Regions from separate parts of the Peribacillus sp. NPDC101480 genome, predicted to be linked through region 1. Evidence: riboswitches for the same ligand, from Rfam matches in the RefSeq annotation. Region 1 holds a riboswitch; each other region holds the start of a gene.
The links. A riboswitch is a leader RNA that binds a small molecule or an ion and turns the genes downstream of it on or off. The one in region 1 is predicted to bind S-adenosylmethionine.
Positions count from the first base shown of each region.

Region 2: it holds a riboswitch for S-adenosylmethionine, as region 1 does, so the genes downstream of both, ACQKMF_RS17870 (YezD family protein) here and mtnK (S-methyl-5-thioribose kinase) in region 1, are expected to answer to the same signal.
Region 3: it holds a riboswitch for S-adenosylmethionine, as region 1 does, so the genes downstream of both, ACQKMF_RS00935 (methionine ABC transporter ATP-binding protein) here and mtnK (S-methyl-5-thioribose kinase) in region 1, are expected to answer to the same signal.
Region 4: it holds a riboswitch for S-adenosylmethionine, as region 1 does, so the genes downstream of both, ACQKMF_RS13410 (methionine ABC transporter ATP-binding protein) here and mtnK (S-methyl-5-thioribose kinase) in region 1, are expected to answer to the same signal.

Region 1 covers NZ_JBNNSB010000001.1:1,454,034-1,457,157, forward strand. The annotation lists gene mtnA (S-methyl-5-thioribose-1-phosphate isomerase) at 1-63, opposite strand, end outside; gene mtnK (S-methyl-5-thioribose kinase) at 78-1,280, opposite strand; SAM riboswitch class I at 1,359-1,512, opposite strand; gene ACQKMF_RS07255 (carbon-nitrogen family hydrolase) at 1,584-2,366, opposite strand; gene ACQKMF_RS07260 (pyridoxal phosphate-dependent aminotransferase) at 2,467-3,124, shown strand, end outside.
Region 2 covers NZ_JBNNSB010000005.1:152,564-155,687, reverse strand. The annotation lists gene ssuE (NADPH-dependent FMN reductase) at 157-690, shown strand; SAM riboswitch class I at 973-1,081, shown strand; gene ACQKMF_RS17870 (YezD family protein) at 1,252-1,395, shown strand; gene ACQKMF_RS17865 (phosphoadenylyl-sulfate reductase) at 1,577-2,281, shown strand; gene sat (sulfate adenylyltransferase) at 2,311-3,124, shown strand, end outside.
Region 3 covers NZ_JBNNSB010000001.1:176,055-179,178, reverse strand. The annotation lists gene ACQKMF_RS00940 (methionine ABC transporter permease) at 1-234, opposite strand, end outside; gene ACQKMF_RS00935 (methionine ABC transporter ATP-binding protein) at 248-1,270, opposite strand; SAM riboswitch class I at 1,527-1,638, opposite strand; gene ACQKMF_RS00930 (GNAT family N-acetyltransferase) at 1,778-2,245, opposite strand; gene ACQKMF_RS00925 (NADPH-dependent FMN reductase) at 2,669-3,124, shown strand, end outside.
Region 4 covers NZ_JBNNSB010000003.1:443,905-447,028, reverse strand. The annotation lists gene ACQKMF_RS13415 (methionine ABC transporter permease) at 1-87, opposite strand, end outside; gene ACQKMF_RS13410 (methionine ABC transporter ATP-binding protein) at 80-1,114, opposite strand; SAM riboswitch class I at 1,268-1,380, opposite strand; gene ACQKMF_RS13405 (O-acetylhomoserine aminocarboxypropyltransferase/cysteine synthase family protein) at 1,496-2,806, opposite strand; SAM riboswitch class I at 2,906-3,013, opposite strand.

The DNA.
Region 1 (3,124 bases):
TAATAATGTAATATGGGTATCAGCCCATTGTACCGAATAAGGTAATGGTGCATGTGTTGTCATGTGCAGGTCTCCTTTTAAATGGTTGAATAAGATGGCAGTGTACGTTGCTTCAAGGCTTCAATGACAGCTGGAACATCCAATTCTTCCCGTTTTTTAATTAAAAAAGCACCAATTTCCAATGTAGCCGTTTTGGCAGCGATCCTTGTTTCTTTATCTTCAATGACATTTAAATCGGCAACATGGGAAAGTCCGATGGTTCGCCGAATCAGTTCACAGCCGGCAAAGCCGAATGCATCTTTTTTGAATTTTGTCAGTAAATAAGGCAGATAACCTTTCACGTGACGAAATGGGCTTTTATTTTGGACTTCCCATAATTCGGAATAAGTTTCTTCAAAGGCATTCCAAAATTCATTAAGGTGTGTGAAAATCTCTTCCTTTCCAACGCTATTACGTGTGACTGCCTGAAAGAGAAGGTTGGCGGTGTATTGACCAAGGTCAAAACCAACTGGACCATAAAAAGCGAATTCTGGATCAATAACCTTTGTTTCAGTTTCACTTGCAAATATACTTCCAGTATGTAAATCTCCATGAAGCAAGGCTTCCTGCTCGGTTTCAAAGCTTTGTTTCAGCTTAGCGACCTCGAGGATCACTGCTTTATCATTCCATATATTTTTGGCGGCATCAGTCAATTCCACCTCGAAATCTCCCGGGAGTTCCTCAAAAAATGGATCTGTGAAAATGAAGACCTCAGTGATTTTGCAGAGTTCGGGATTCGTGAAATGTCGGGCAACTTCCTTTTTGGCAGAGGGTTCTAAATGATAATCGGATGTATAAAATGCCGTTTTCGCAACATATTCACCAATATGCTGTGAAAGCAATGGATATGAATCGCCTTCGATCAATCCTGTTCTAACGATTTTCAAGTGCGATAAATCCTCCATGACCGTGATGGCAAGCTTTTCATCAGAATAATAGACTTGCGGTACGAATTCTGGGCAATAACTTCTGAAATGAATCAGCGCATTCGCTTCAATTGCAGCTCTTTTCAATGTCAGCGGCCAACCTTCGCCAAGTACCTTGGCATAAGGAACCGCTTGTTTAATGATAATTCCTTTATTTGTGACTGTGTCTGTAATATGAAAAACATAATTTAAGTTTCCATCGCCGATTTCTTTACATGTTAAACTTGCATCCGCATTGACCAACCCAAGTTTTTTTGCAAGGGTTATAGCTGTTTCGTTTGTCAATCTCTTAAAATTTGAATGGTTTTGAGTCATTCTTTTCCCCTCCGGATTCAAAATAAGAATAAAAAAGCCTCTTTCATATAGAAAGAGGCAGAAGTTTTGGCTTCGGACCTCTTATCTTCCAGAATATGAATTCTGGTGGAATTAGCACCGTGCTCTGTGGATTTTATAATCCGGCGGTGAATCCGCCCCATTTCACAATGGTATTACAGTCGGTTGCTGGGCTTCATAGGGCCTTTATCCCTCAGCCTGCTCTTGATAAGAGTAAATGTTTTCTGAAATTTTAATCTTCGGGAAAATAATATCAACTTTTTAAATAGTTTGTCAATGGGTAATTTAATAAAAATCAGGACGGCGATCTTCGAATACAGGTATTTTGTTACGTGCTTCCGTAACTTTATTGAAGTCCAAGGTGCCTGTCAGGAGTTCGTTTCCTTCTCCGGCTTCACTTATGATATTTCCCCAAGGATCAATAATCAACGAATGACCGGCAAATATATTATTGACGTCAGAGCCTGAGCGATTAACGGCTACTACATAGGCTTGGTTCTCGATGGCACGGCTAATCAATAAGGCTCTCCAGTGATCGAGTCTCGGCTTTGGCCATTCAGCCGTAACGAATAGAACTTCGGCGCCTTTAGCGGTATGGGCTCGCTGCCATTCAGGGAAACGGATGTCATAACAAATGAAACCAGCACATATTTTTTCATCAAGAGTAAATAAACCATCCTTTTCTCCTGGCTTCAGGAAATGATGTTCATCCATTAACTGAAATAAGTGAAGCTTATCATATTCTTTTATGAGATTTCCCTGTTTATCGATGATGATCATGGTGTTATAGATTCCCTTGCCCGTTTTTTTCGCAATGGAACCGCCTACGATGTGAATCTCGTGTTTCCTTGCCTGTGTTTTAAGAAATTCAATCGTTTTTTCCGCCTCTTGATCAGCAATCTCATTTAACCTGCTTAAGTCGTATCCGGTTGTCCAAAGCTCTGGTAAAATGACGATATCGGGTTCTGACCGTGCTGCTTTTTCAAACCATTGTTCCGCAACCTGAAAATTGATATCCGGTTGCCCGAATGCTATATCCATTTGAATACAAGCTATTTTCCACTTCATCGTTTAAAACCCCCCACATGTAAAAAATGCTTTACAAGACTATGATAAACATATATTATTTGTGTCTAGAATTTCAAGAAATTTCAGAGAAGGTGTATAAATGGTGCAATTCGAAAAATCCAGACAGCTTCAGGACCTACCCAAGCAATTTTTTGCCTCACTAGTAGCAAAAGTCAATGCCATTACGGAGCAAGGACATGATGTCATTAATTTAGGCCAGGGAAACCCTGATCAGCCGACACCAGACCATATCGTGAAAAGCTTGCAGTCTGCTGCTGAAAAAACGGTTAATCATAAATATTCGCCATTCCGGGGGCATCAATATTTAAAAGATGCTGCTGCCGTCTTTTATGAACGTGAATTCGGTGTCAAGCTGGATCCGAAAAGTGAAGTGGCGATTCTCTTCGGGGGAAAGGCAGGCCTTGTCGAACTGCCGCAGTGTTTATTGAATCCGGGTGATACGATCCTTGTTCCGGATCCCGGCTATCCGGATTATCTTTCCGGTGTTGTTTTAGCCCAGGCAAAGACCGAATTCATGCCCTTGACAGAAGAAAATGATTTTCTTCCAAAATACAGTGACATACATAAACAAGTACTTGATAAAGCCAAAATGATGTTCTTGAACTATCCGAACAATCCCACAGGTGCTTCTGCAACTGAAAGTTTCTTTGATGAGACCGTCTCTACTGCAAAAGAGCATTCAATTTGTGTGGTCCACGACTTCGCTTATGGGGCGATAGGATTCGACGGAAAAAAAC
Region 2 (3,124 bases), on a different contig from region 1:
GCCGCAAATATGACCGTTTTATTTTCCTTCAGAGTAGATGTCCAGAGTGTAAGATTTGACTTATATTTTTCAGACTATTACGATAAATGCATACTGTACGAAATGCTTTACGAAGATTTTATCTGGCAATCATGTAATATTGGAGGGGTATATTAAATGAGCGATATCGTAATTTTATCAGGAAGTCCGGCTATTCCGTCCAGAACGGACATTTCACTAAAACATATTCAATCATTAGTCGAAAACGAAGGATTTACTACAGCTTATTTCTCAATCACGGATTTCTCAGCAGATGATTTATTCAAAGGCAAATATAATAGCGAAGATATCTTAAAGCTTTCAGAGAAAATTCAAGCAGCTAGAGGTGTCATTATTGGTTCACCGGTTTATAAGGCTTCTTATACAGGTGTATTGAAGGCCTTGATTGATTTGCTGCCAGAAGGTGCTTTTAAGGGTAAGCCAGTACTGCCAATCATGATTGGCGGAAGTAACAGGCATCTATTGGCGATTGACTATGCACTTAAACCATTAATTTCAATATTAAAAGGCGAGCCGCTGCAGGGCATTTATTTTGTTGATAAGGAAATAGATAAACAGAATTCAGAAAAACCGATAAATGATTTGCATTTAATTGATCGGGTCCAGAGTCAAGTTCAAGAATTTGTAGAAGCGATACAGTTAAGAAATTAATGAATTCGAGTAATCCCTTCGTTTAAAAGGACTGGAATTCGAGAAATTATTTTTTCGGATAGATGACAGGCGCCAATTATAGGCTTGTTAATGAAAATAGACTCATTTTTTTGGAGGCTTTATCTAAAAAGACGAGTCTATTTTCATATTTACATGAACATAAAATCATAATCGGAATAGTGTGTATAAAAATAACAGTTCATCCATAATATTAAACCAAGTTATTTTATAAGAAAACTCCATTGACAAGGATTAAATATATGTTAATATTTAAAATAATAAAACTTATCCAGAGCGACGGAGGGAATTGGCCCTTTGAAGTCCAGCAACCTGCATGGTCGATGCAAGGTGCTACCTCCAACAAAATGTTGATCATTTTGGAAGATAAGGTAAAGATATTTACCTTGGGATCTTTCCATCATGGAAAGATTTTTGCTTTTTGGAAAGTTGTAGGCAAACCATAACAATGTAAGGTTGTTTGGAATTATATAAATCTAAGAAATTCATTTGATCAGCGGTGAAAATAAGAAATTCGCGGATTTTCTTAAAGGAGGAACAGGCTTGGATAAAGAGAATCAGCTTGAAGAAATATTTGAACGACTTCAAGAAATGCTTAATTCTATGAAATATGGGTCCATTACACTTATTGTCCAGGATGGTAAAATCATTCAAATGGAAAGAAATGAAAAATTAAGAATTAAATAAGGTATCTGCTGACTAGAAAAACTAGAGGCGGGTTTAACTGATATAAAGAGAGTATTGGTTAGATTCGTCTCTTTTTTCCTAGAGTCAAATAAACTGGAGAAGATTACAACGGGTATTGATCAACAGTTACTCTAACCTGATACAGCAAGTTTTAGAGGGGGCTACAAAGTTGGCTGCATTAATAAACTATGAAAATTTCAACACTGGGGATTTCCCTGTATTTCCCGAAGACAGTGAGACAAAAGGTGCTTTGGAAGTTCTGCAATGGGCGAATGACCATTATGGAAACGAACTGATTTATGCTTGCAGTTTTGGCATTGAAGGCATCGTGCTTACGGATTTATTGGCGAAGGTCAATCCTTCTGCCAAAATAGTTTTCCTTGATACAGATGTTCATTTTGAGGAAACTTATCAATTGATCGAGCAAGTGAAAAAGCGATATCCAAAGCTTTCGATAGAAATGAAGAAACCTGCCTTGACGCTTGAGGAACAAGCAGCGGAATATGGGGATGAATTATGGGTTAGAGATTCAAATAAGTGCTGTAACATCCGTAAAATCATTCCGCTTACCGATGTGCTTTCAACGGCAACAGCATGGCTTTCGGGACTGCGGAGGGAGCAATCCGAGACAAGGGCTTCGACCGAGTATATCAATAAGGATAATAAGTTCAAGTCAGTTAAAATATGTCCACTCATACATTGGACATGGAAAGATGTTTGGCGCTATGCCCATAAAAACGGACTTCCATATAATATCCTGCATGATAATGGATATCCGAGCATTGGATGTAAAACATGTACAGCACCAGCCTTCAATGCAGATGATTTACGCTCTGGCCGTTGGCAAGGAGCTCAAAAAACGGAATGCGGATTGCATTTATCTTAAATAAATAGAAACCATAGGGGGAAATTAGCATGACAATCAGTTTACCGCACGGAGGAACACTAATCGATCTTTGGGAACCAAATTATGATATTAGTAAAATAACAAAGTCGATCGAAATCGATGAAATTGCTTTAAGTGATCTTGAATTGATAGGCACTGGTGCCTACAGTCCAATTAAAGGATTCTTTACAAAAAGTGACTATGAGACAGTGGTCAAGGATATGAGGCTTAGCAGCGGTCATGTATGGAGCATCCCGATTACGCTGCCTTTGACCGAAGAAACTGCCGAAACCCTTACTATAGGTGAAGAAGTAACGTTGACTCATGAAGGTGAAACATACGGGGTTCTCTCCGTTTCCGATATATACACACCAGATAAGCAATTGGAAGCGACATTAGTTTATCAAACGGATGATGAGAAGCATCCAGGAGTGAAAAATTTATATAACCGCGGTGATGTATATGCCGGCGGGGAAATAAAGTTGATCAAGAGAATAGAGCGTCCGCAGTTTCAAGCTAATTATTTGGACCCGGTCGAGACAAGGAAAGCTTTTGCTGAAAAGGGCTGGGAAACGGTTGTCGGCTTCCAAACCAGGAACCCTGTTCACCGTGCACATGAATACATTCAAAAGACAGCATTGGAGATTGTCGACGGCTTATTCTTAAATCCTCTCGTAGGTGCCACTAAATCAGATGACATTCCGGCAGATGTAAGAATGGAAAGCTATAAAGTGCTGCTTGAAAAATATTATCCTAAGGATCGCGTCTCCCTTGCAGTTTTCCCTGCTGCCATGCGTTATGCAGGACCTAGAGAAGCCATTTTCCATGCCATGGTCCGTAAAA
Region 3 (3,124 bases), 1.3 Mb from region 1:
GGTAAACGGAATAAGTGCTACTAGCAAGATGATGAAAGGAACCGACCGCAATATATTGATGATCGGGTTCAATACATTAAAGACCCATTTATTCTCCAGGATATGGCCCTTTCTTGTAATGACAAGCAGGATACCAAGCGGAAGACCAATCAATCCGGAAAATACCAATGAGATGGCTACCATATAAAGTGTGTCACCGAAAGCTGTCGACAGCTGATCTGCCGTTATTTCCATTCCCCAAAGCGTATTACCCATTTATCTGCACCTCCTGGACGAGAATCCCCTCATCTTTAATATACTGATAAGCCTTGTCCACCTCATTTTTATTCCCGGTCACTTCGATGATCAAATTCCCGAAAGGCGTTTCCTGAATTTCAGAAATATTGGCTGATAAAACACTTAAATGAACATCATATTTCTTCGAGATGGTTGAAAGCAAAGGAGTACCCGAAGTAGTCCCAATAAAATTAATTTTCCAAATAATCGGGATATGGGACCCTATGCTTTTTAGGAAACTTTGTGGAATTTCGTCATGTATGACCGTTCTCACGAAGTTTTTTGCAATATCCGTTTGCGGCTTCGCAAAAACTTCGAAAACCGAACCTTGTTCAACGACGCATCCGCCCTCCATGACCGCTACCTTATTGCAAATTTCCCGAATGACAGACATCTCATGAGTGATTAGTAGAATGGTAATATTGTATTCTTTATTGATTTTCTTTAAGAGCTGCAGAACAGCACTCGTTGTTTGCGGATCCAATGCCGAGGTAGCTTCATCACACAATAAGATCGATGGATTGGTAGCCAATGCTCTCGCAATGCCGATCCGCTGCTTTTGACCGCCGGATAATTGTTCCGGATAACTCTTTGCTTTGCACGATAAGCCAACGAACTCCAACAGCTCGCCTACCCGCTTTTTGATTTCTTTACCAGGGGTTCCCGATAAAATCAGCGGCATGGCGATATTATCAAAAACGGTCTTTGAGTTTAGCAAATTGAAATGCTGAAAGATCATCCCGATTTTTTTCTTTTCTGCCCGCAATTCCTTCGCGCTCAATTTGGTTAAATCCTTGCCCCCAACAATCACCGAACCATCTGAAGGATGTTCAAGCAAATTGACCAACCTGATCAACGTACTCTTCCCGGCCCCGCTATAACCGACTACACCGAATATATCCCCCTTTTCCACTGTCAAATTAATGCCCTTCAAAGCCTCGACAGTCTGTTTCTTTGTTTGATATACCTTTTTAACATTTTGAAACTCAATCATCCAATCTCCCCCCATGTTGTTTATTTGTACGAATTCATTATCCAGAGAGAAGAGCTTTGCAACGCTTCATAATGATAGGGTTAAATTCGAAACTCACGAGTAAATCTGCGAAACTCATGAGTAATTGCACCAAATTTCCTAATAACCATATACATTTTGAATAAACAAAAGAGGCCTCTTCCGTCATCAGACAGAAGAGGCCTCTTTAGACATAAAAAAGAGTAAACTCTTAAATTAATTATCTAAGAAAAGCTCCTTCTTATCTTTCAAACTTTCGTCCGTTGGAATTAGCACAGTATTTTTACAAAAGTAAAAACCCGCTGCCGAGGTATCATAGGGCCAAGTCCCTCCACATCTCTTGATAAGAATTAACGTTATATTTAATTATGTCCTTCACTATATATTCTAATTTCTCTAAAGTCAACCCTATTTTTCATCGGTTAAAATATTTTCACAGTATAGTGATTGACGCTTTTTAATTATATTAATATAGTTAAATTTTATATTCTATAATGATTTGCCCATTCTCCATACTGGGTATATTTCATTTTCTTCCCTTATCTTCATCATGCCTGAATTCTTATATAAGCGAATCGCCCTTTGATTATCCGGAGAAACCCTTAAATGATATTCGGATACATTAAATCGCCCGAAAAAGTTTTCTGCATAGCGAACCAATTCCTTGCCAAGGCCTTTACTGCGGTATCCGGGAATAAGATAAAATAAATCTACATAGCCGATCTCAGTTCCTTCATACGCCCGAATTCGAAGTTCCATTTGCCCAATCGGTACTTGGTCCTTTTCAATGATCACCTGTCCCCCCGGGAATTTGCGGACCCTTTCTTCCATTCGTTGCAGATATGTATTTTCATCTCCAAAACCTGCCTCAGATCCAAAACTTACAACAAAGGAATCTTTCCTGAATTTAACGATAATATCTTTATCTTTGTCCGTATCAATGGTACGAAAGATCAACTTCATCCTCTCCTGTCATTTTAGTGAAATAGTTTTCAAGCAAAAAAAACACATTTCACTTACGGTCTTCATGATATTTCATTATTTACTTTTTCAAGCGTCTTATTTCATTTTCTCTGAAAGGATTTTTCCTTAATCCCTATAGGAATGGCCATAATATTAAATTAAAAACAAATGCAATATTGTTTGGTGAGTTCTAGTAATGGGGATTGGATTGGCACAAACAAATCTATTTAATTTTCGAGTCTAACTTTGCAGGGTAACCCTAAGTGAATGAATGTTCGAGAGGAATTTGTTTATTAAGCTCTAACTCAACTTTTTCCCAAGCATCCTTTTTCCCTTTCATTTACATTCCAATTATAATAGGTAAGTGGAATACATTTACATGATTATCCATTATAAAAATCATTGGAGGTATTGAAGATGAAAGTTGTTGCAATAGTGGGAAGTATCCGTAAAGAGTCTTACAACCTTAAGCTTGCCAAATATATTCAATCTAGATATCAAGATCGGTTCGATCTTGAAATATTGAACATTCGGGATTTACCTTTTTATGATCAAGATATTGAAAATGACCCTCCATCAGTTGTAAAAGAATTTAAAAGCAAAGTGGCCGAAGCAGATGCAGTTTTGTGGGTAACTCCTGAATACAACGGTACGATTCCAGGTGTATTGGGCAATGCAATCGATTGGTTATCACGTGTCGATAAAGTCTTGATCGGCAAACCATCATGGATCATGGGTGCTTCAATGGGGCAATTAGGAACGGTTAAAGCTCAATTGCATTTGCGTGAAATCTTATTCGCAATAGGCATCGCCTCCCCACTCCTTCCAGGGAATGAAGTATATGTTGGTGCAGTGCATGACAAAATCGATAAC
Region 4 (3,124 bases), on a different contig from region 1:
TACAGAGACGCTTGTCATGTAAAGCGTTTCCCTCGTAGCTTCAATAATGTCTTCCCAATCAACATTCGGCAATAATTCTTCAAGCATGAGTAATCACCTCCACGCCTACCTGCTGTGCTTTAATGAATTCGATTGCGCGGAGCATTTCATCCTCAGTGCCATCAAGATGGATAAACAATGTTCCATATGAACCGCTTCTTGTTTGGGATATCTTACCTTGAACGATATTGACATCCAACTCGAAGTTACGTACAAGCTTGGTGATCAACGGGCTTTCGGCATGATCGCCTACAAAGGTCAATTGAATCACTTTGCCTGCAGGATAGCGTTCGAGCAAATGGTCCATCGTTTCTTTCGTTTCTTCCGGTTCCGTTACCTGTTGCACGAAACGCTTTGTCATTTGTTCTTTAGGGTTCTTGAAAACATCCAGGACAGGTCCCTGTTCAACAACTTGCCCACTTTCCATCACGGCGACGCGATGGCAGATTTTGCGGATCACATGCATTTCATGTGTTATCAGGACGATCGTCAACCCCAAACGCTGATTGATGTCAACAAGCAATTCGAGTATGGAGTCGGTAGTCTGCGGATCCAAGGCAGAAGTCGCTTCATCACACAGCAGCACTTTAGGGTCATTTGCCAGAGCCCTGGCTATTCCCACCCTTTGCTTTTGCCCTCCGCTTAATTGTGATGGATAGGCCTTTTCCCTGCCTTCCAATCCGACTAACTTGATCAATTCGTTCACACGCTTGGTTCGTTCAGGTTTAGAAACTCCTGCAATTTCCAATGGGAAAGATATATTCTCCTGAACGGTCCTCGACCATAATAAATTGAAATGTTGGAAAATCATGCTGATTTCTTGACGGGCCTTGCGGAGCTGAGCCCCTTTAATTTTTGAAATTTCCTTCTCAGCAACTACAACGGATCCCTCTGTTGGTGTTTCCAATCCATTGAGCATTCTGATCAAAGTACTTTTCCCCGCTCCACTGTAACCGATGATACCGAAAATCTCGCCTTTATTTATTTCAACATTCACATTATTTACAGCCTTGATTGTCTCACTGTTTCCTTTTCCTGTTCGGAACAGCTTACTGACTTTCGTCAATGTAATCATTAACCCTCACCTCTTTTATCCAATAAAACCTATGAACTTAGTTGATTTCTCTACATTATTAGTCTGTTTCTCATATCATGTAAAAGTTTACCCAATTAAAACAGAAAAAACCTTTCTGCATGAGCAGAAAGGCAGGTGAAGAAACAGGCCTTCCTCTCATCTTCCAAAGTGATTAAACTTTGTGTGAATTGGCACCTTTCCAAGGAAATCTCCTTGTCGGTTGCCGGGTTTCATCGGGCACATCCCTCCACCTCTCTTGATAAGAGCTAATATATAGAATATTTGTACATCATTAAGTTCTTTAGTATGGAGAAATTTTATCATAGATAAAAAAGGAGCGCAATGTATAATATTTCTAGTACAAGCATATAGAAACTTTACTTAAACCGTTTTGGATGTCAAGGAGACGATATTCGTCGCTTTTTCAATTGCCTGCTCCAAATCTTCTATTAAATCCTCTACATTTTCAATCCCAATCGATAAACGGACTTGGTCGGCACTCACACCCGCTTTCGCAAGACCTGCCTCATTCAATTGTTGATGGGTCGTACTGGCTGGGTGGATGATCAAGCTCTTCGCATCCCCAACATTCGCTACATGGGACCATAATTCCACCGAATTGATAAGTTTTGCCCCAGCTTCTCGATTACCTTGTATCCCAAAAGTCACAACAGATCCAGCTCCCTTTGGCAAATATTTTTCCGCAAGGGCTTTATCGGGATGATCCTCATCACCAGGATGTGAAACCCAAGTCACCGCAGGATGGTTTTTTAAATATTTAATGACAGACTTGGTGTTTGATAGATGCTCTTTCATCCTTACATGCAGCGTTTCAAGTCCAAGCGTAAACTGGAATGCACTTTGGGCACTTAGCGCAGGTCCTAAATCACGGAGTAACTGGACTCGGGCTTTCGTTATGAATGCGGCAGGTCCAACTGCCTCGGCGTATACCAGATTGTCGTAACTTGGGTCAGGCTCTGTGAAGCCAGGGTAATTTGGCGAGTTCCAATCGAATTTCCCTCCATCCACGATGACACCGCCAAGCGTAGTTCCATTTCCCAGAAGCCATTTTGTAGCGGAATGGATGACAATATCCGCTCCAAAATCAATTGGTCTGCATAGATACGGTGTCGCAAAGGTATTATCAATGATTAAAGGTATTCCGGCATCATGGGCGATTTTCGCTACCGCTTCAATATCAAGCACCCTCAAACTTGGATTTCCGATGGTTTCAGCAAAAATGGCTTTAGTTCTTGGCGTAATCGCCCTTTTGAAATTTTCAGGGTCATCTGGAGAAACGAACTTCACTTTAATCCCGTATTTAGGAAGAGTATTTTCAAAAAGGTTATACGTACCGCCATATAATGTAGATGCTGAAACAATCTCATCCCCTGCAGCGGCAATATTCAGGATTGAAAGTGAGATGGCAGCCATTCCGCTTGCTGTTGCCAATCCGCCGATTCCGCCTTCCAATAAGGCCATTCTTTCCTCAAAAACGCTGATCGTGGGATTATGGAGTCGTGAATATATATAGCCATTCTCCTTTAGGCCAAATAAATTCGCTGCATGGTCGGTGTCCTTGAACAAGTATGCATTGCTTTGGTAGATAGGAACTGCACGTGCACCTGTTTCATCAGCTTGCAGACCGCCATGAACACTCAATGTTTCGAAACGCAATTTTTTCCCTGACATATGATTTCACCTTTTTCTATGGATTTAGTTGGAATTATATGATGTCTGGCCTTTTATAAACAAAAAAACCACTTCAATAAGAAGAGGTTTCAAGAATACACCTCATCTACCAGAGCCAACACTCTGCTGGAATTAGCACCGTATATAAAAATTTATACCGGTTGCCGGGCTTCGTCGGGCCAGTCCCTCCGCCACTCTTGATAAGAACTATTAAATTCTGCCGTTACTTAATTCAAAATATAGCATTTTAGTTTAAATCAGTCAATGAATTGTTAGAATATTCTTTGTTTAATTTCATCTAACATTCATATGTCCGCA